Regions from separate parts of the Microcoleus sp. AT9b-C3 genome, predicted to be linked through region 2. Evidence: riboswitches for the same ligand, from Rfam matches in the RefSeq annotation. Region 2 holds a riboswitch; the other holds the start of a gene.
The links. A riboswitch is a leader RNA that binds a small molecule or an ion and turns the genes downstream of it on or off. The one in region 2 is predicted to bind cobalamin.
Positions count from the first base shown of each region.

Region 1 (9,753 bases), on a different contig from region 2:
GTTACCCATATTTATTGAATCTGAGATGTTGTACTCTTCTTAAGAACGGGCAAGATGCCCATTCCACAAGAAATGAATTTTATTCCTGTGGAACAGGCATCTTGCCTGTTCCATTCCACAAGAGATGAATTTTATTCTTGTGGAACCGGCATCTTGCCTGTTCCCTTCCACAAGAAATGAATTTTATTCTTGTGGAACAGGCATCTTGCCTGTTCCTAAAAGGCTGATTAAAAATGCTTCAATATGTCAGTTAAACCAGACATTTCCGAAAATCCTCTCGTAATTGATTTTCGTTTAAATTGCGACCGATGAATACAAGCTCGTTTTTCGGAGTTTCATTAGCTTTCCAAGGTCTATCTAGCCGGCCATCGAACACCATATGTACTCCTTGGAAAACAAATCGCTTGTTGTCTCCGGTGACATTCAAAATGCCTTTTGTGCGAAAAATATTCGGGCCTTGAGTTCGCAACAATTCCTCAATCCAATCGCTAAATTTGTTGCCGTCAATGGCGCCGGATTCGACTATTGCTACTGAGGTAACAGTTTCGTCATGTTCGTGTTCGTGTTCGCCCAAAAAGTCTGGTTCGATTTCTAATGCCCGGTTCAAATCAAATGCTTTAACGCCTAACAACGCTTCCATTTCTAGTTCGGCGTTGCGGGTGCGGTGGATTTTTGCCATTGCATTCATGCCGCGAATTCGCTTTTCTAACTCTGCCAATTCTTCCTCAGTTACTAAATCAGTTTTGTTGAGCAAAAGTACATCAGCGAAGGCAATTTGTTCTTGAGCTTCGTCGGCGTCCCAGTGCTGCCAGATGTGCTTGGCATCGACTACCGTGACAACTGCGTCTAGCAACAATTTGTCCCGCATATCTTCGTCTACAAAGAATGTTTGAATTACGGGTGCGGGGTCGGCTAAACCTGTGGTTTCGATGACTATGTGGTCGAATTTGTCGCGCCGCTTCATCAAGTTGCCGATAATCCGAATTAAATCACCCCGCACTGTACAGCAAATGCAGCCGTTGTTCATCTCAAAAATTTCTTCGTCGGCATCAATTATCAGTTGGTTGTCGATGCCTACTTCGCCAAATTCGTTGACGATGACTGCAACTTTTTTGCCATGTTCCTGTGTTAAAATGCGGTTCAGTAGCGTAGTTTTGCCTGCGCCGAGATAACCCGTGAGAACGGTAACAGGAACTGATTCGATCGCCCCAGCAGTCACCATACTTGACCTCGATTATTGTACAATGATAACCATTATCGCTATTTTACACCAAACTTGCTGCTAGTAGCAAGTTTATTAAAAAATGTTAAGAGTTTTTAACTACAGGAATACGCAGTCTTTGGTTCAGAGCTTACTCATAGGGCTAGAAACCGGGTTTCTACGAGTTTTGGGAACAGGAACGAGAAATATAGGAAGAAACCCGGTTTCTGAGGTCAGCGTGCGTGGCTAATGACTAATGACTCATGACAATTAATTGTTAATCATAGCTGCAATTCGATCGCGCTCTAACTCTCGACCGATCAGCACTAATTTGGTTTGACGGAGTTCCGAAGGTTGCCAAGGGCGATCGTAAAAATATTCTATGCGCGAACCCACACCTTGCAACACCATCCTCATCGGTTTCTTGGGAACCGCCACAAACCCTTTAATCCGATATATTTCCTCCTGCTGCATCAACGATTGCAGTTTTTTCACCAATGCTTCAGGTTCAAATTCGCGATCGGCAATAAAGAAAGTCGAGTTAATATCATCATCATGTTCGTGTTCCTCCTCAGTGTCGTGGTGACTCGGGCGAGACTCCAAATCATCCTCAACCGCCGCATTAAATCCCATGAGCACATCAGGGTTAATTTCGCCACCTTTGCAAGGCACAATTTTTACACTTGGACGTAACTCTTGCTGCAACCAGCTTTGGACTTTCTTGTGAGTTTCCGCATCTACGCGATCGACCTTCGTTAAAAGTACCATATCGGCACAGGCTAACTGGTCTTCAAACAATTCCTCGATCGGAGTTTCGTGATCTAAACTAGAATCAGCTTGCCGCTGTGCCATCAAAGCATCGATATCACCGACAAAAGTACCGCTAGCAACAGCTTCACAATCGACAACAGCAACCACACCGTCTACAGTAGCACCCGTGCGAATTTCCGGCCAGCGAAAAGCTTGAATCAAAGGTTTAGGAAGTGCCAGACCAGAAGTCTCAATTAAGATACAATCAATTTGTTCTCTACGCTTCAACAATTCCTGCATAGTCGGCAAGAATTCCTCTTGAACAGTGCAGCAAAGACAACCATTTGTTAGTTCAACAATATTGCTGCTGACATTTTCTTCTTCGTCGCAAACTTGACAATCGCGCAGCAATTCTCCGTCAATACCAATTTCGCCAAATTCGTTCACCAGAACAGCAATGCGGCGACCTTGATTATTTTGCAATAAGTGGCGAATTAAGGTAGTTTTGCCGCTACCGAGAAAACCAGTGATGACAGTTACAGGGATTTTGTGCATTAAATTTTTTGTCCGGTTGAGATGTACCGTAGGGTGCGCATTGCGCACCATTCTTTAGCGGGTAGGGCGCGCATTGCACATCATAAATTAATGGTAATATGGGCAATGCACACCCTACATAGAAGTATTTGGCGCAATTCCTAGTTCTAATTTCCCAGCGGCGGAATTTTTGCTAAAACGCCTTTTTTGAGAGCTTCAGGACGCTCAGACCAAGGCAACAAACCGTCTGGTTTAGCATAGTATTGACCCGCGCATTCGAGTACAGCTTCCGCAGTTTTCGGCTCATTTGCTGGTAAATCGCCAAACAAATAAGTGTACTTTCCAACAGCAGCAAAAGACACCGCACAAGAGTGACTGCAAGCACTCATGCACTCAACTTCTTGAATCTCAAATTTATCAGAAAACTCCCAATTTTGAGCGAGTTGCGATAAGTCTTCCATAAATTGTTGACCGCCGCTTTTGCCTTCTCGCTTGCCGTTTTTCCAAACACTAGCGCAAGCAGTGCAAACAAGTAGACTGTGCTTGGTGCGTACAGCCGCATTAATTCCATCCATCATCCGTACCTCGCAGATGCGTTCAAAAGTGAGTTAGATATCGGCGGGCATTCTGACTTGAGAAACCACAACGGTTTCATTACAGTTGCGGGACAGCGCCGGACTTGCACCGAACTTTCCCCGTTTCCTCTAGCGGCTGCTCCCCGCTAGAACCGATCGCGAAATCAAATCCTATCACACTTGCCGCCAATCGATTTTAGATTTTAGATTTTAGATTTTAGATTTCAGATTGGAGAAAGCCACCCCAGGGATAAATCTGGGGCTGGTTTAGTAGTTTGTAGGGTGCCCCACCGGCAGTTTACAGATTATCAATTATGCAGTTTCGTGCTGTTTGCGCCATGCGGGATGCCACAGCAATTCGGCAGTCGATCGCTTCTCGACCATTTCAGGAGTAATCATACAGTTAGCCACATCCTTGCGAGAAGGCAACTCGTACATCACATCCAGCATTAACTCTTCTAAAATGCTGCGAAGAGCTCTGGCGCCAGTTTTGCGGCGGTAGGCCTCTTGGGCGATCGCCCGTAGCGCTTCCGGCTGGAATTCCAATTCCACGCTGTCCATCTTCAACAGCTTTTGATACTGCTTCACCAGCGCATTCCGGGGCTCGGTCAATATCTGCATCAAAGCTGCCTCATCCAGCGGCGAAATCACCGTCACCACCGGAATCCGCCCGACAAACTCAGGAATCAAACCAAACTTGACTAAATCGTCCGGCTGTACCTGCTGCAAAATATCAGCCGCCCGCTTGTCTTTCGCCGGCAAAGTCGAGTTGCTGTCGCTTTCCGTTGGCTGAATAAAGCCCAAGGATTTTTTACCCAAACGCTGTTCAACTATTTTTTCCAAACCGACAAAAGCACCGCCACAAATAAATAGAATTTTGCTAGTGTCAACTTGAATAAAATCTTGGTAAGGATGTTTGCGGCCGCCTTGCGGGGGAACATTAACCACTGTTCCTTCCAACATTTTTAGCAGCGCTTGCTGCACTCCTTCTCCCGATACATCCCTAGTGATCGAAGTGTTTTCGCTTTTGCGAGCAATCTTGTCAATTTCATCAATATAAATAATGCCGCGCTGCGCCGCTTCGACATCAAAATCTGACATTTGCAACAGCCGCAGCAAGATATTTTCTACATCGTCGCCGACATATCCAGCTTCAGTCAGTGTCGTTGCATCGGCTACCGCAAACGGCACTTCGAGCATTTGCGCCAAACTTTGCGCTAACAAAGTTTTGCCACAACCTGTCGGCCCGACTAGGAGGATGTTGGATTTTTGCAGTTCTACATCGCTGTCAGGAGAAGACTTGTCGCTATCTTTAGCTTGGTCAACGCTCAAGCGCTTGTAGTGGTTATAAACTGCTACAGAAAGGACTTTTTTTGCTGAATGCTGGCCGATGACGTGGTTGTCTAAATGCTGCTTAATCTCTGTTGGTTTCGGAATTTGAGCTAAAACAATTTTCGATTTGTTCGATCGACCCGGACGCCGTGTTCCTTGTCCCTGAGACTCTCGCACCTCTGATTGGGGAATCTGTTGACCAATTGTTTTACTGGAGTCAAAGAACTCCTCCTCTAAAATTTCATTGCACAGTTCCACGCATTCATCGCAAATGTAGACGCCGGGCCCAGCTATTAACTTGCGGACGTACTCTTGCGACTTGCCGCAAAACGAGCATCTGAGATGGGAGTCATATTTTGACATATTTGCCTCTTACTTTACGGTTGCGGTTGCTTGTTTCTACTGGGGAAGTTGCCGCGGGAGCGACCTTAGCTTTGCCCTAGAAGGGTTTCCCGATCGGACACCCAAGCCAGTCAAGCTTCGCGATCTCTATTTCTAAGTTAACACTTTTGAGGCTTCAGTCATTAGTCCTGAGTCATTCGAGCCAATTTGAATTTTTAATTTTCACTTGAAAGTAAAGCCGCACGGGCTTACCATTTTTTGTATTCCAAAAATTTTCCCGACATAATTATTTTCACTCGATCGCCTTTTGGGTCTGCTTCTTTCTCGACATCCAAAGTAAAGTCGATCGCGCTCATAATCCCGTCACCAAATTTTTCGTGTATCACTGCTTTGAGCGGCATCCCGTAAACCTGCATAATTTCATAGAAGCGATAAATCAAAGGGTCAACTGGAACGGAGGCATCCAAAGAACCTTTTAACGGAGGTTCACAGAGAACCGCAGCCGTCTCGCTATCTAGTCCCAAAGCCGAGACAATTTTCTCGGCTTCATCTTCTGATGCGGTAGCTTGACGGTAAATAACTGCGGCAATCCAAACTTCGTCGCGCCCCAAAACTTTTTCCAAATCTGCAAAACTAATTCCCTTAGCTTTTTTAGCCGCCAAAAGCTTTTCTGTAATTCCTGAAATTGCCATTAAATATTCTCCCCTTCAGTTCTGTGTCAGATGTGAAATATTTCTCACATTTTGGTAATTTTGTCAATACTAACTTGAGAAAAAAAGTCGAATTGATAGCTCGCAACTTCAGCAAAAGTAGGTCTCCTTAACCCCCGCAACTCATAGAATTTGAGATTTGAGATGTTAGATTAGCAATGACTGATGACTACTAGGGTTGAGAGCGAGTCAACAGTTGCATTTTTTTTTCCAACTGGTCTTACAACTGGTAAATCATAAAATAACTCATAACGGCCCTGTGGCAATGGTACAGTTGGCAGTATATGTAATAAAAGTTACACACGCAAAGGTCTTCGGCATTCGGCAAACGGCTGAATTTTGATCGTGCTAGCCTGAAGCTCAATCATCGCTCACGCAGCCAAAGCCCCTTTACCACTCAAAACCGGCAACTGACAAAAGTATGGAGATTCAGACCAGAGATTACACGATCCAGTACGATCGCGCTACGCAAACAGTCACCTGTAGCGGCTCGTTCCGACTCAGCCAGGTGGAAGAGTACGCACCGATCGTCGATCTGCTCAACGAAGTGGCTGACTCCTGCCCAAATACGGTGACTCTAGACTTGCGAAAGCTAGAATTTTTAAATAGCTCTGGAATTAATATTGTCTCAAAATTTGTGATCAAAGTGCGCCAGCAAAAAAATATTCAAATCGCCATCAAAGGTTCTAAACAGATCCCCTGGCAGCTCAAATCCCTGAAGAACTTGCAGCGGCTGATGCCTTCCTTGCACTTAGAATTCGAATAGCAACGAAAAAGGTAAAGATAAATCCCCGGCTAAGTCGGGGAACCAGGATGAGGGTGGCTGAAGTTAATCGGAATAAGTCATAGTTAAACTAGCACAAAACCCTAAAAAACTTCACAACCGACTAAAAATTACCAATTTTCAATTGCTATGCAGGAAGAACCCTCGACAGAACAGCTACTTTTCGACGTTCAGCGGCTGAGTGCGGAACTTGAAAACTTGAAGCGCGAAAAGGTTGACCTAGAAATTTTGCTGGAGACTACCACCGAACATTCAGATACGATGGAAGCTCACTTGCTGAGCAAAGCTCAGTTGGCCCTGCGTTCAAGCGAAGAGCAGTTTCGGGCGATCGCCTCGGCAACTCCCGTGCCGATATTAGTTTCTCGCCTCTGTGACGGCTTAATTCTGTATGCGAACGCTCAATTGGCTTCTCTCCTGAACATACCCCTAGAAAAATTGATCGGCTGCAGCACTCCAGACTTTTACTTCAACCCCGCCGATCGCCCCAAGGTACTTGAGGCACTTGCTCAAGAGGGATACCTCCAAAACTACGAAATCCACTGCAAAAAATCAGACGGCATTGCTTTCTGGGCGATGATCTCAGTTCAGTCGCTGGTGTTTAACGGGCAGCAGACGGCTTTGTGCGTCTTGTACGACCTCACCCAGCGCAAGGAAGCAGAACAAACCCTCCAAGAGAGCGAAAAGCGTCTCCGCCGCCAGAGTTTGGCTTTGTTGCAGCTAGGTCGCCAGAGGACTCTCAATAGCGGTGCCCTGAATGTGGGAATTCGCGAAATTACTGAGGCTGCAGCCCGGACTTTGGATGTGGAAAAAGTCAGCGTCTGGCTTTACAACCATGGAGGATTTGGAACTCGCTACCCCACAGATCCCCAGCTAAATTTTACCGAGAGAGTGCTCGCCCAAAACCAAACAGAGGCACTCGGTACAGAGGCTGCTACCCCAGAGCAACACGAGGGGGTGAATCATTCTAAGTTTAAAATCCCCAACCTCAAATTAGTTTGTCTCGACTTGTACGATCGCAGCCAAGAGAATCATTTGAGCCGGGAGTCCATATCGGCAAGCGATTTAAATTTATCAAGTTTAGATGTTGAAGGCGACACACCGGGCGAAAATTTGCGATCGGACACTGCTTTAGAACCTACGACCAAGACTCAAAACTCTCTACAAACAAATTTGTCCCATTCATCTTCGCTAGCCGAACATTCCGCTGTGCTGCCAAATGCCAGCAAGCCGAATTCATCCATATTAAATGTAGCAATTAGGCTCGGCGGCCAGATCGTGGGCATCCTCTCTCTCGAACATATCGGCGCACCCCGCCAGTGGGCTCTGGAGGAGCGCACCTTCGCTGATTCTTTGGCAAATTTGGTAGCGCTGGCGATCGAAGGATTTGAGCGCCAGCGGGCTCAGGAAGCACTCTCCAAAGCCAAAGCGCAGCTAGAAATGACCGTCGATCAGCGCACCGCTCAACTCACCGCTGCCAATAAACTGCTCCGCATCGAAATTGCCGAGCGCAAAAGAGCCGAAATAGCCTTGCAAGAAGCCTTACACAAAGCTGAAGCAGCTTCGAGAGCTAAAAGCACTTTTTTAGCCAATATGAGCCACGAGTTGCGGACGCCACTCAACGCGATTATCGGTTACAGCGAAATGCTACAAGAAGAAGCACGGGAATCGGGACTCGAAGAGATCATTCCCGATACCCAAAAAATTTATAACGCCGGCAAACACTTGCTGACTTTAATTAACGATATTCTAGACCTTTCTAAGATAGAAGCCGGTCGGATGGAGCTTTATTTAGAGAAATTTGATCTGAGTAATTTAATAGAAGAAGTCGTTGCAACTTTGCACCCTTTGGTCGAAAAAAATCACAATCAATTGCAAGTTTCTTGCTCTGAAAATTTGGGAGTGATGTATGCAGATTTGACTAAAGTTCGGCAAATTCTGTTCAATTTGCTCTCGAATGCCCTGAAGTTTACCGAAGGTGGAACGGTGCTGTTGAGCGCGACTCGCGAACCAGCAGGCGACAGCGATTGGGTTTATTTGCAGGTATCTGATACCGGGATTGGAATGTCGGCCGAACAGCAGCAGGGTTTGTTTCAACCTTTTATTCAAGGGGACGCTTCGACTACTCGCAAGTACGGTGGCACCGGTTTAGGATTGGCAATTAGCCGCTTGTTTTGCCAGATGATGGGCGGCGATATCACTGTGGAGAGTGAATTGGGTGTTGGCTCTACTTTTACTGTTCATTTAAAGACAAAAGTTGATATTAGTTAGAAGCAAGTTGGGCAACTAGGAAGGTAGCGGATTTAAGGGATTTAACGGGTGGGGGTTTTTCCAGGAATTGTGTACCGGATTTAACGGATTCAACCCATAGCAAAAGATGGAATAATTTCCCCATAACCAATTTTCCCCTTCCCCATTACCCATTACCAATTACCCATTCCCTTTTTAATTGTGACACCGATCGCGCTCAACCTCTGTTGTCGATCACACAGTAGCATTTTTTTTCAGCCTAGAATACCTATATTATTCCAAGATTGTCCTGCAGGCACGATCGGGCGCCTCGCTGCATTCACAAGTCCCACCTCAACCTAATTAAGGCGGTGGGGGGTTGCTTCCAGAAAGGCAATTTGGTAAAAGTAATGCTATGGTCGCGAAGCAGTAGAAGGCAAAATTTAACAGGAAATCAGGAAGTTTCAAAAGTCTCTGGACGCAGAAACACAATTCTGCTTTTTGCCTTCATACTGCTTCTACGGGCGAGATAGCATTGCTGCTGAAAGCAATGCACAATTTCTCAGAATCAAAGGAGTGCATCTACATGATTAAACCTTGCAGTCAACCGCTAAAAATAAACCCTTTTACTTGTTATCGCGATCCGGCTACAGGCAGGTGGACTACTGTAGTTACAAGTGTTCCAAACACTTGTGAAACAGATTCTAGTTTAAAAGCAGAAGCCGAAGGCGAAAACGAAGGTAAAGCAGAAACTATCCTTTCTGCTTCGCCTGCTGTCTCGGTGTCGAAAAAAGTTCTTTCTTTCTCCCTGCCTCAGTTTAAACACCGTGCCAAAAAATCTGCTGTTAGTGTCAGCAGATAGCTATCCTAGGGGTCTAATCTAGTTTCCACGGTTAGTCCCCGGCGCTCGTTAAACCAAATAAAACAAACTTATTCATCGCCTCAACTGCCAACAAGTGATATACTGGCAGCAAACTTTCTCCTTCAATATCCGTGAAGTATTTGCTCGATCGCTGCCTCCACTTTGTATGGACAGACCGACCAATTCGCCAGCAGGGAACAGTCATCATTGCTATCCCCATTATTTTTCTGTTTGCTTCGCTGCTAGCAATTGCACGCCTCCGGGAGATTACCCTACAGATAAGAGAGCGAGCAGATACTAATAGGGCAATACTTCAGGAAACTAACCGCTTGTTAACCCTCGTGGTGGATGCGGAAACGGGCATTCGAGGTTACGGGTTGACGAAGCGTCGCGCATTTCTCTCACCCTACTTAGAAGCCCAGAAGAGTTTGCCTTCC
Region 1 covers NZ_JAUBUR010000007.1:119,258-129,010, reverse strand. The annotation lists gene QUB77_RS09040 (WD40 repeat domain-containing protein) at 1-9, opposite strand, end outside; gene QUB77_RS09035 (GTP-binding protein) at 251-1,222, opposite strand; gene cobW (cobalamin biosynthesis protein CobW) at 1,472-2,506, opposite strand; gene QUB77_RS09025 (DUF1636 domain-containing protein) at 2,653-3,063, opposite strand; cobalamin riboswitch at 3,086-3,232, opposite strand; gene clpX (ATP-dependent protease ATP-binding subunit ClpX) at 3,373-4,755, opposite strand; gene cynS (cyanase) at 4,983-5,426, opposite strand; gene QUB77_RS09010 (slr1659 superfamily regulator) at 5,866-6,210, shown strand; gene QUB77_RS09005 (ATP-binding protein) at 6,358-8,496, shown strand; gene QUB77_RS09000 (hypothetical protein) at 9,005-9,316, shown strand; gene QUB77_RS08995 (PAS domain S-box protein) at 9,448-9,753, shown strand, end outside.
Region 1: linked by a shared signal. The riboswitch ahead of QUB77_RS09025 (DUF1636 domain-containing protein) and the one ahead of QUB77_RS29705 (hypothetical protein) in region 2 are both predicted to bind cobalamin.

Region 2 (9,753 bases):
TTGCGGGCGATCGTATCCCCGCGATTGGGTGGGATATTTGGCAAGGTTGGGGCATTAGCATCGGCACTTTTTATCTGTATGTGAGCCGCACCGGCATATACCAAGTGAGCTTGCTATTTGCCCGCGCCTTCGCATCGACAAGCTGTATGTATTTCATCCTCTTGACGGTTCCATTTACCGAAATCTTGCAAATTCTCAGACAATTACGCTGTCCAGAGTTGGTCACAGAACTGCTATTACTAATGTATCGGTTTATTTTTAGCTTATTGGCGATCGCCGATGAACTTTGGATAGCACAAAATTCGCGCTGTGGCTACCGCACTTGGAAGCGGGGAATGCAGAGTTTAAGCATTTTAATCGGGCAATTGCTTCAGCGAACTTTAGAAAACTACCGTCAAGTATCGCTGAGTTTAGCGTCGCGCGGCTTTAATGGAGAATTGCGCGTTTGGAATTCTTACCCTTATAAACCTTCGCGAAGATATATATTTGAAGCTTTGTTTGGTTGCACGGTTTTAACTTTGTTAAGTGCGGTATTTCAACGCTAAATTTATTGTTACTTCTGGACGAATGGGGGCAAGAAACCGGGTTTTTTACCGAACCTGCGAGCTATAACGTGTCTTTTCGTAATAAAACCCGGTTTCTTTGGTCGGAGTGGGTAAGTCCTGCATTATATTCACGATTAGTGGCGGTGGCGGTGGCGGTGGTTAATATCAACGAGACTTACGCATTACAAGCAAAGAAACCGGGTTTTTACTGAATCTGCGGCTTGTAACCAAGTATTATCGCAAAAAACCAGGTTTCTGAGCACCCGCGCCTCCAGGGCTATTGTTGATAATTCTCGTATTCTCGTTAGTTTAGCGGGCCGGATTTGAATAAGGGCGCACTTCCTGCCACAGCTATTACAAATATGACTTTTATGAACTTAATTAATGAATTATATGAATTGACGTGAACAGTATTTGAATGAATAATTACAGTATCAAAACACAGAGAAAAAATTATGTATCAAGATACTAACAAAAGAAACAGCCCGCCGCCCATTGTTTTTATTATTGCCATCGGCTTAATTGGGTTGGGCGCATACAAGTTCCTTCCCGGTTTATTGAAAACCCAAACTTCAAATACACCTACATCTACATCTACATCGACAACGATCGCACCCGGAGCGATCGCAAATCGCATCAGTTTTGGAAATCAAATATTGGTAGCCTCCCAAACAACAGCAGCAAAACAAGCAGGAGTTCAAGCTTTTGCTGAGGGAAATCACCAAGCTGCCGCCCAATATTTTCAGAAATCGCTGCAACAAAATCGCAACGACCCGGAAACCATTATCTATTTGAATAATGCCACAGCCAGCAATAGTTCTTCCTTAAAAATTGCTGTCAGCGTTCCCATTGGTAGCAACCCCAATGTCGCCCAAGAAATCCTTCGAGGTGTCGCCCAAGCTCAGGATGAAATTAATACTATCGGTGGCATCAACGGCGCTAAACTGCAAGTAGAAATTGTTAACGATGACAACAGTCAAGAGGTTGTCAGAGAAGTTGCAAGGACATTGACAAAAGATTCGAGTATACTGGCAGTAATTGGACACAACGCTAGCAACGCATCTCTCGAAGCTGCTCCGATATATCAGCAAGAAAAACTGGTAATGGTGACACCGACGAGCTTTGCCAATAATCTCTCAGGATTTGGCAGCTACATCTTTCGGACAGTACCCAATATTAGCTTAATGGCAGCTCCCTTAGCAGAATATGCAGTGAAAACAGCAGGTCAAACTAATATTGCCGTTTGTTATGATTCCCAAGCACCGGATAACATATCATTTAAAGATGAATTTGTGGCATCTCTTACTGCTGCTGGTGGCAAATTAGTTCCCACTGTTTGCGACTTTTCACTTCCTTCTTTTAATGCGGAAAATGCCCTTGCCGATGCTGTCAGCAAAGGTGCACAAGGATTGATGGTAGCGCCCCACATCGATCGCATTGACCGTGCGATTTCTCTGGCTCGCAGCAATCGAGGCAAATTGCCACTCTACGGCAGCACTACGCTCTACACCTTTCAAACTTTAAAAGACGGACAAAGTGACGTTAACGGCTTAGTATTGCCCGTTCCCTGGCATCCTGAAACTAATCCCGGTAGCCGTTTCCCAGAAAATGCCCGCCAGCGTTGGGGAGGCATTGTGAATTGGCGAACAGCAACGAGTTTTGATGCGACTCAAGCTGTCATCGCTGGTTTGCGGCAAAGCAATACGCGGGAAGGATTGCAACAAGCACTCAGAAATGCCAGTTTTTCGGCAGCAGGATCGAGCGAGGATGTGAAGTTTTTGCCCACGGGCGATCGGGCTGGTAAGCCGATTTTAGTGCAAGTTAAGCAAGGAGGAAGCACTGGCTATAGCTTTGTCCCGCTGCGGTAAGTTCGTTAAGTGCGATCGGGCAGGATGCCCACTTCACAATCAAATTAACTCTTTGTGGAACAGGCATCTTGCCTGTTTTTTAGCATGAATAAAATTGAAGTTTATGTTTAATTAACATGAGTTAAAAAAAAATGGGGAAATTAAAGGAGAGCGTTTATACGAGCGCACCAGTTGAAACTACAACCTACACGGCAGAAAAATATCTATAAAGTGAAGTAAATTATCAGGATCGGCATGAATTTCTCACTGGAAAAATTGTTCCGATGACTGGCGGCACACCGAATCACAATATAGACTTGAAAAAGAAGTGTTGGGGCGGCAGGATGCCTAACCCCCTACTCCCCACAAGAATTGTTGCAGATGTCCGCTCGCTTTTTTGTCAAATATCCCAAATAGTGGTAATATCCCCGTATATCGATCGGCTCTGAGGGAGAACAGCCATCAGACGCAAGGGGGAAAGTTCGGTGCGAATCCGGCGCTGTCCCGCAACTGTAATGAGATCATTGGAACTCTGAGTCAGGATGCCCGCCGATTTGTTTACAATCATGTTTTTCATCTGCGAGGTATGGATGATGGTGAGTTTATTATTTTTTTTATTATTATTGGATTAGGCTTTTTTACCCGCAGATATCAGCAGATAAACACAGATGAACGCTGATGTAATTCGCTCTGGGTTCGGAAGCGTATATTATTTTAATGGAAAAGAAATGCGAATTGAAGATAGTGTTTGGCAGGGTAGTTTTGGCTACTGGCAAAACTTGTTTATTCACCAGAATATTTTGCCGATCGGACATACTGCTTGGAATGGCTTTTTGCATCAAGGACGAGGTTTGGTTGCTTGCAAAATCAATACTCCCATTAACGGTTCTGTGAATTGGAGCTTAGATACTATAAAGTACGATCGGCAATTTATTTCCGACTTGGAGGCAACCGTTTATTTGCAACAACTAGAAATAGAGGAAAACACTGTTTCAAATTTGCTCCAAATCATTGCTACCTACGAACCCAAGGAAGCAATTATATTTTTGTCGATCGCCAACGGTCAGATTGATATCAATTTGTTGCAAAACTTGGCAATTTCTCCTGTTGAGTGCTATGAACAAGTATGCAAGCGCTGGGAAGAATTTCAACTCTGCCCGAAATCCTAAAACTTACTAAATTTTCCGAATGTCGCAGCCAAAATCCCTCGAAATTTCCAAAGTAACTCGCTACCAAAATGCAGCGCTTAATTACTATTTGGGCCTGACAGATTCGCCCTACCTTCACTACGGCTATTGGGAAACCCTACCTGTGCCCGCTGACGAACTAACGATCGCGCGATTGCGCCTGGCTCAGCAAGCTTATACTGTAAAACTGTTGGATGCGATCCCCAAAGGCACTCATACGATACTCGATGTGGGCTGCGGGATTGGCGGAAATGCGGCTTATTTGCTCGATCGAGGTTTTGCAGTGGAAGGGCTCGCACCCGATCCGTTTCAACAGCAGCGCTTTCTTAAGTGTACGGGCGATCGGGCAATCTTCCACCTCACGAGGTTTGAAGACTTTCAAGCAACTCATTTCTACGATCTTATTCTCTTTAGCGAAAGTAGCCAGTATATGTCGGCTGTTGATATTGCTAACGGTGCCGCCAAAATCCTCAATCAGGGCGGTTACGTTTTGCTGGCCGATATGCTGCGCTCTGATGCTAATTATCAAGAGGGAATGTTCTCTAATTGTCATGTGGTTACAGAACTTCATGCAGCATTAAAGCAGGCTGGGTTCACTTTAGTAAAAAGTGAGGATATTTCCGCCCATATTTTGCCCACAATCGATTTGTATGTCGATACTTTCCGTAGGTATGGACTAAATACGATGATCTATGTTGCAGATTTAATTGCGATCACAGTTCCGCCCGTCCACAAATTGCTGCGCTGGATATTTCGCCGCTGGTTCAAGAAGTTGGTGGTTGAAGGATTGGAAGCGTCCCAACTTTTTGAGCAGCATCTCTGTTATGAAATGCAACTTTGGCAGTTGTCAAAATCAGATCGAGGCTGACACAAATATAGCAATCCTAAATCCTTTTTGAATTTCTTACTCCCTCCCCTTTGATAAGGGGAGGGTTGGGGTGGGGTAAAAAGTTGACGACTGCTGCAAGGATTGCTATACAATGGAAATCGGTAATCGGTAATTGGAGGCATAGCCTCCGGGTATTTATTCCCAGGCAGAGCCGGGGAACAAGGCTATAAAAAATAAAAAATAACGAATATGTCTGAATGGATTCTCGAATTCGCTGGCACTTCCTACTCCTATCCCTGCGGTTCGCGAGTGGCAATTCAGGGTTTAAATCTCAAAGTCCCCGCCGGGAAACGGTGCGGGCTGATAGGTCAAAATGGCTGTGGCAAAACTACCTTTTTTTTGTTAGCAAATGGCTTATATCAACCGCAACAGGGAATTATTAGCTGGCAAGGTGAGCCCTTTCGCTACGATCGCAAATCTTTGATGCAACTGCGCCAACAAATCGGACTCGTCTTCCAAAATCCCGAACATCAATTAGTAGCTTCGACAGTAGAAGAAGATATTTCCTATGGATTGTACAATTTAGGCTTAAGAGAATCCGAAATTGCTCAACAGGTGCAGCAGGCGATCGAGCAATTCGATCTAAGCGAACTCGCCCGCGAACCAATTCACAATCTCAGTTTGGGCCAGAAAAAGCGGGTTTCCATCGCCGATATCATGGTTCTCAAGCCCAAACTGCTGCTGTTAGATGAACCTACCGCTTATCTCGACCCGCGTCACACTCGACAACTGATCGGTTTACTTCAACAAATTCACAGCGCCGGAACCACTATCCTTTTAGCAAGTCACGACCTCGATTTCATCTACCGCTGGGCTGATTGGGTGTTTGTAATGGATCGGGGAAAACTGATTTTAGAAGGAACACCGGAAACCGTTTTTGCTCAGCGGGATGTGTTGGAACAATTGCAGCTTGGCGTACCGCTGGCGATCGAGCTTATGGAGCAAATTAGGGCGATGTTTCCAACAGACGATCGCTCAAAAATCCCCGCTTTCGAGCAATGGCAACAACAAATTTTACAAGCACGTCGGCTGCTTTAACGAGACTTAGACCATTGATAATTGGCGTTGCTGATTCACGGTATGAATCACCTGTGATCGGAAGTTACAAAACTCACCCGACTTCGTTTATAGCAATTGCGAAATCTGGAATTCATACCTGTATCCAGCAACGCCTCCCGTGGGGGGAAGTTTAGATTACACATTACCAATTATCAAAAATTGATTTAGGAAAAAGGCGATCGCCCCACTGCCGATCGGCACAGTCAGATTGTCAATTCCCAGCTTGGAAACCGACTCCAAAGTAGCAGCAGCCAAAGCTACAACAGCAGACACAGCCCAAGTTTGCCAAATATTGCCTTGAACCGCCAGCAAAATCAAACTGCTAACAGAAAAACTCACCAAGTACATAGTTGCAGAACCTTCCCAACTCTTCTGAATTCCCCAAACTCGATAAATATGTTTCCCGTATTTCTGGCCGATGACAGCAGCCAATCCGTCGCCCCAAGTCATGACTAAAATGCCCAAAGCAGCGTATTCCTGATGTTGCAGCGGCCAAAACCAAGCTACGAGAACGCTGATACTAACAGCATAGAAAAAAGTCCCCAAACTCTTCCGGTTGATACTGTTAAGACTGGGCAAAATCGGAACTTGGTAAGAAATTAGGGCGATCGCACCTGCTAAAACCCCCGCCGAAATCCCCACCCAACCGGGTATTTCCAGCCACCAAGCCAGCAAAATCACGTTCCCAGTACCGATGTGAACCACCTTCCGCGATACCTCAGCATCGACAGAAGTAAAGCGATTTAAGCCCTCAGCTACCAGTAAAATCAAACCCAGCCAGACTCCCACGAGGGAAATTTGCAACCACACAGTCGGAATTTCAGAAAATATAGACACGATATTTAGGAAAAACTTCGATCGGGCACTGTTTACCACTGTAGTAGAGATTCAATCAATTTCGGCATCAAGGGCGATCGCTTTGTTCTATGTTGGCTGGATTTTCTACCGTCACTACGGTATGATTTACTCGCTATTGAAAGTGCCCCCTCCACAGAGCGCAAAGCTTCAACCCAATGCCCATGAGCGCTTTAAAAAAACATCGCCCCAGCCCTGTTGACCTATTAACAGTTGTTTGGAAAGGGAAAATAATTGAGCTATTATGGGTTAAGATGAGACCCGCTTGGGACTGAAAACCGAAACGGGCGAAGTGATTCTGGCGTTTGGGGTGAAACCTGTTGCATCGGGGAAGTGGAAGCGCGGCAACTTTTGGCTCTAGGGTACGGTCGCACCCGCTGGGTGGTTGGCATTTTTGCCAAGAGTACGATCGCCTTAATACTAAAGGATGGAAGCAGTTGATTGATGCCCTTTCCCGTATGCTATAAAAGCATTATGACCGTTATAATCAAGTCATCTGATATTAGAGGTATTATTGTATGCTAACTTGGTCCTTAGTTGTTTGTACCCTGAACCGTCGAGAAATTTTGCTGAAATGTTTGGAAGCAACACTCAAACAATCTCGCAAACCTCAACAAATGATTATCGTTGATGCTAGTGATGATTGGCAGGAGTCCAAAAAGTTTATCACAAATTCATTAGGCGCGACTTTACTAGAACCAGACTTTATTTATATTGGTTCCGAAATAAAATCCTCAACTTACCAAAGGAATGTGGGATTAAAAAATTGCCGGAGTGATGTTGTATTTTTCATTGATGATGACGCTTTTATGTATGCTGACTATGCCGAAAAAGTCATGCAGATATATGAGATGGATGAAAAGGAGCTAATAGGAGGTATCATGGGAGTTTTAGCTGCTCTCGAACCAGATAAGGATGAAACATCAGATACAGTAAGTCAAGCAATATCACCGGATTCGGGGCTTAAAAGGTTAAAGAACAGTTTGAGTAATTACCTTAGTAAATTTTGGTATCAAACCGAGCTACTTATTCCTTATAACGGTAAATATTATCATTATAATATGGGCGAAACCTTCGGACCCGACTTAGTTGCTGATATTGCTTTATTACACGGTTGTCGCATGACTTTTCGCACCAATATAGTCAGGGAAGTAGGAGGATTTAACGAGATTTTGACTCGTGGGGCAATAGCTGAAGATTCGGATTTAAGTTACCGAATTTCCCAAAAATACGCGCTGGTGGTCGCTTTTCAAGCTAAAATTTGTCATTGGCAAACTCAAGTCGAAAGGTTGAATAGATTTAAAAATGTGCAATTAGGGATATTAAATGCTGTAGCCTTATTTTTGTTAAATAATAATTTTCAGAACGGGATTAGGCTGGCTGTTTATCGGTTTGCCCTAACCAGGTTGCTCCTGGAGTTCTGTCGTGACTGCTTCAAACCGCAACGGGGTTTCGTGCCGACTAGGGGGGCGTTAGCGGCGATGAAAGTAATCCCACAAATTTTATCGATGACACCGGAACAGTTACGTACTTGGTATCCTAGTTTTCAAGTATCAGTATATCAGACTAAATCTTTGTAATATAAACCCTGTAGGTAGTTGCGCTGTGTTCGCTACCAACAAAATTACACCCAGCCAGACTCCCACGAGGGAAATTTGCAGCCACACAGTCGGAATTTCAGAAAATATAGAGACGATATTTAGGAAAATTTTAGATCGGGCACTATTTACTACTTTAAACGTAAAGCGCGATCGAGCTTATAACCCCGCAGGCTTAAAGTCCTGCGGGGAGGTGGGTGTTATGTCTTTTTAGGTTGATCTACTTAAAACTTGTGCTATGTTATAAGCAAGTCTAGGGAAAAAGCTATGACTATTTTAGTAGAAGAACTTTTGAATACTTTTGAACGATTAATAGACTCAGAGCGGTTAGATTTTGTCTTGGAAATTTTGAAACGGACTGTTTATTTAGACTTTTCGCCCCTGTCTGATGAGGATTTAGTTCTGAAGACTGAGGGACTTTTTCTAGAGTTAGATGAGTAAGAGCATAAGTAAACCGAACCCTTGAAGTTTTGAAATTATCAGAGAATCTGACTGCTATGCAATATGTCTTAATTATTCATGAAGTAAAAAATTATGAAGCTTGGAAACAGGTATTCGATCGTGCCCAAAGCATCCGAAAAGAAGCTGGCGAGCGCTCCTATCAGCTCTTGAAGTATGACCATGAACCAAAAAAAATTGTTCATTTCTCCGCGTGGACATCAATCGCAGATGCTAGGGCGTTTTTTGAGTCTCCTGCACTGGTTAAAATTAGAGAAGAAGCCGGAGTTAAAGCTCCTGAGTTTATTTATCTAGACCAATTAGAGTCAGGAGTATTGTGAAACACCTATTTGTATAATGTAAGTTGTTCAAACTATGTGATTAAGTTTTGAGTATGTACGACGGTAGCTACTACCAGCTAATGGCTGAGTACAATTGCTGGATGAATCAAAATCTATATTCGGTCTGCTCGGCTATTCCTGATGAACAGCGCAAACAGGATATGGGTGCCTTTTTTAAGTCGATTCATGGCACTTTGAATCACTTACTGTATGGTGACAAAGCATGGATGGGTCGTTTCACTCTTCACCCATTTTTGGGTACCGCTATCGGTCAAGAACTCTATGCTGAGTTTGAGGTTTTGAGAGCAGAACGGGAGACAACGGATCGGCAAATTATAGAATGGTCTAGACACCTTAATTCTGACTGGTTGAGTCAACCGTTTGAGTACACAAGCAATGTAGATGGTAAATGCCGCGTGCTACCGGCTTGGGTTTTGGTGACACATATGTTCAATCATCAAACTCACCATAGAGGGCAAATTACCACACTACTCAAGCAACTTGGCTACGACCCCGGCATTACAGATATTCCGTGGCTACCTGCTATATCAATCGGATAATATCGATTCCGGTTGCACTCCTTATGCTTGTTGAGTGTTCACTGTTCACTGTTGACTGTGAGTCAAAAAAATGAAAATTGCGCGAATTATTTGTTGGCAGCTTGATTCGACTTTACGCCAGACTCCGGAAGCGCGGATTTGATATCCTTCCGGCCTGCGCCGGAATTGAGATAATTTCTGGTTGTAAAGCGACACGCCTGAAGACTCGGCGGTTAAAACCTCGTATAAACTTGCCTCTGGTTCCAGCAGAGGGGGACTGAAGAAAATCAAGAATTCATAATATCAATTCCGGTGTCCGATTCGTTTAGCCTAGCGGGACCTGAAATGGTCGTTTAGTATGCGGAGCCGCCTCCGCTAAGGGATTCACACCCCTTACCCTCACGTAAAAGACTCTCAAGAGTCCGGTCACGACCCAGTAGGCAACGAAATAGTCG
Region 2 covers NZ_JAUBUR010000059.1:181-9,933, reverse strand. The annotation lists gene cbiQ (cobalt ECF transporter T component CbiQ) at 1-545, shown strand, start outside; gene QUB77_RS29710 (ABC transporter substrate-binding protein) at 1,001-2,413, shown strand; cobalamin riboswitch at 2,816-2,960, shown strand; gene QUB77_RS29705 (hypothetical protein) at 3,061-3,561, shown strand; gene QUB77_RS29700 (methyltransferase domain-containing protein) at 3,581-4,447, shown strand; gene QUB77_RS29695 (ABC transporter ATP-binding protein) at 4,658-5,506, shown strand; gene QUB77_RS29690 (diacylglycerol/polyprenol kinase family protein) at 5,663-6,364, opposite strand; gene QUB77_RS29685 (glycosyltransferase family 2 protein) at 6,901-7,962, shown strand; gene QUB77_RS29680 (hypothetical protein) at 8,248-8,421, shown strand; gene QUB77_RS29675 (antibiotic biosynthesis monooxygenase) at 8,478-8,759, shown strand; gene QUB77_RS29670 (DinB family protein) at 8,813-9,319, shown strand.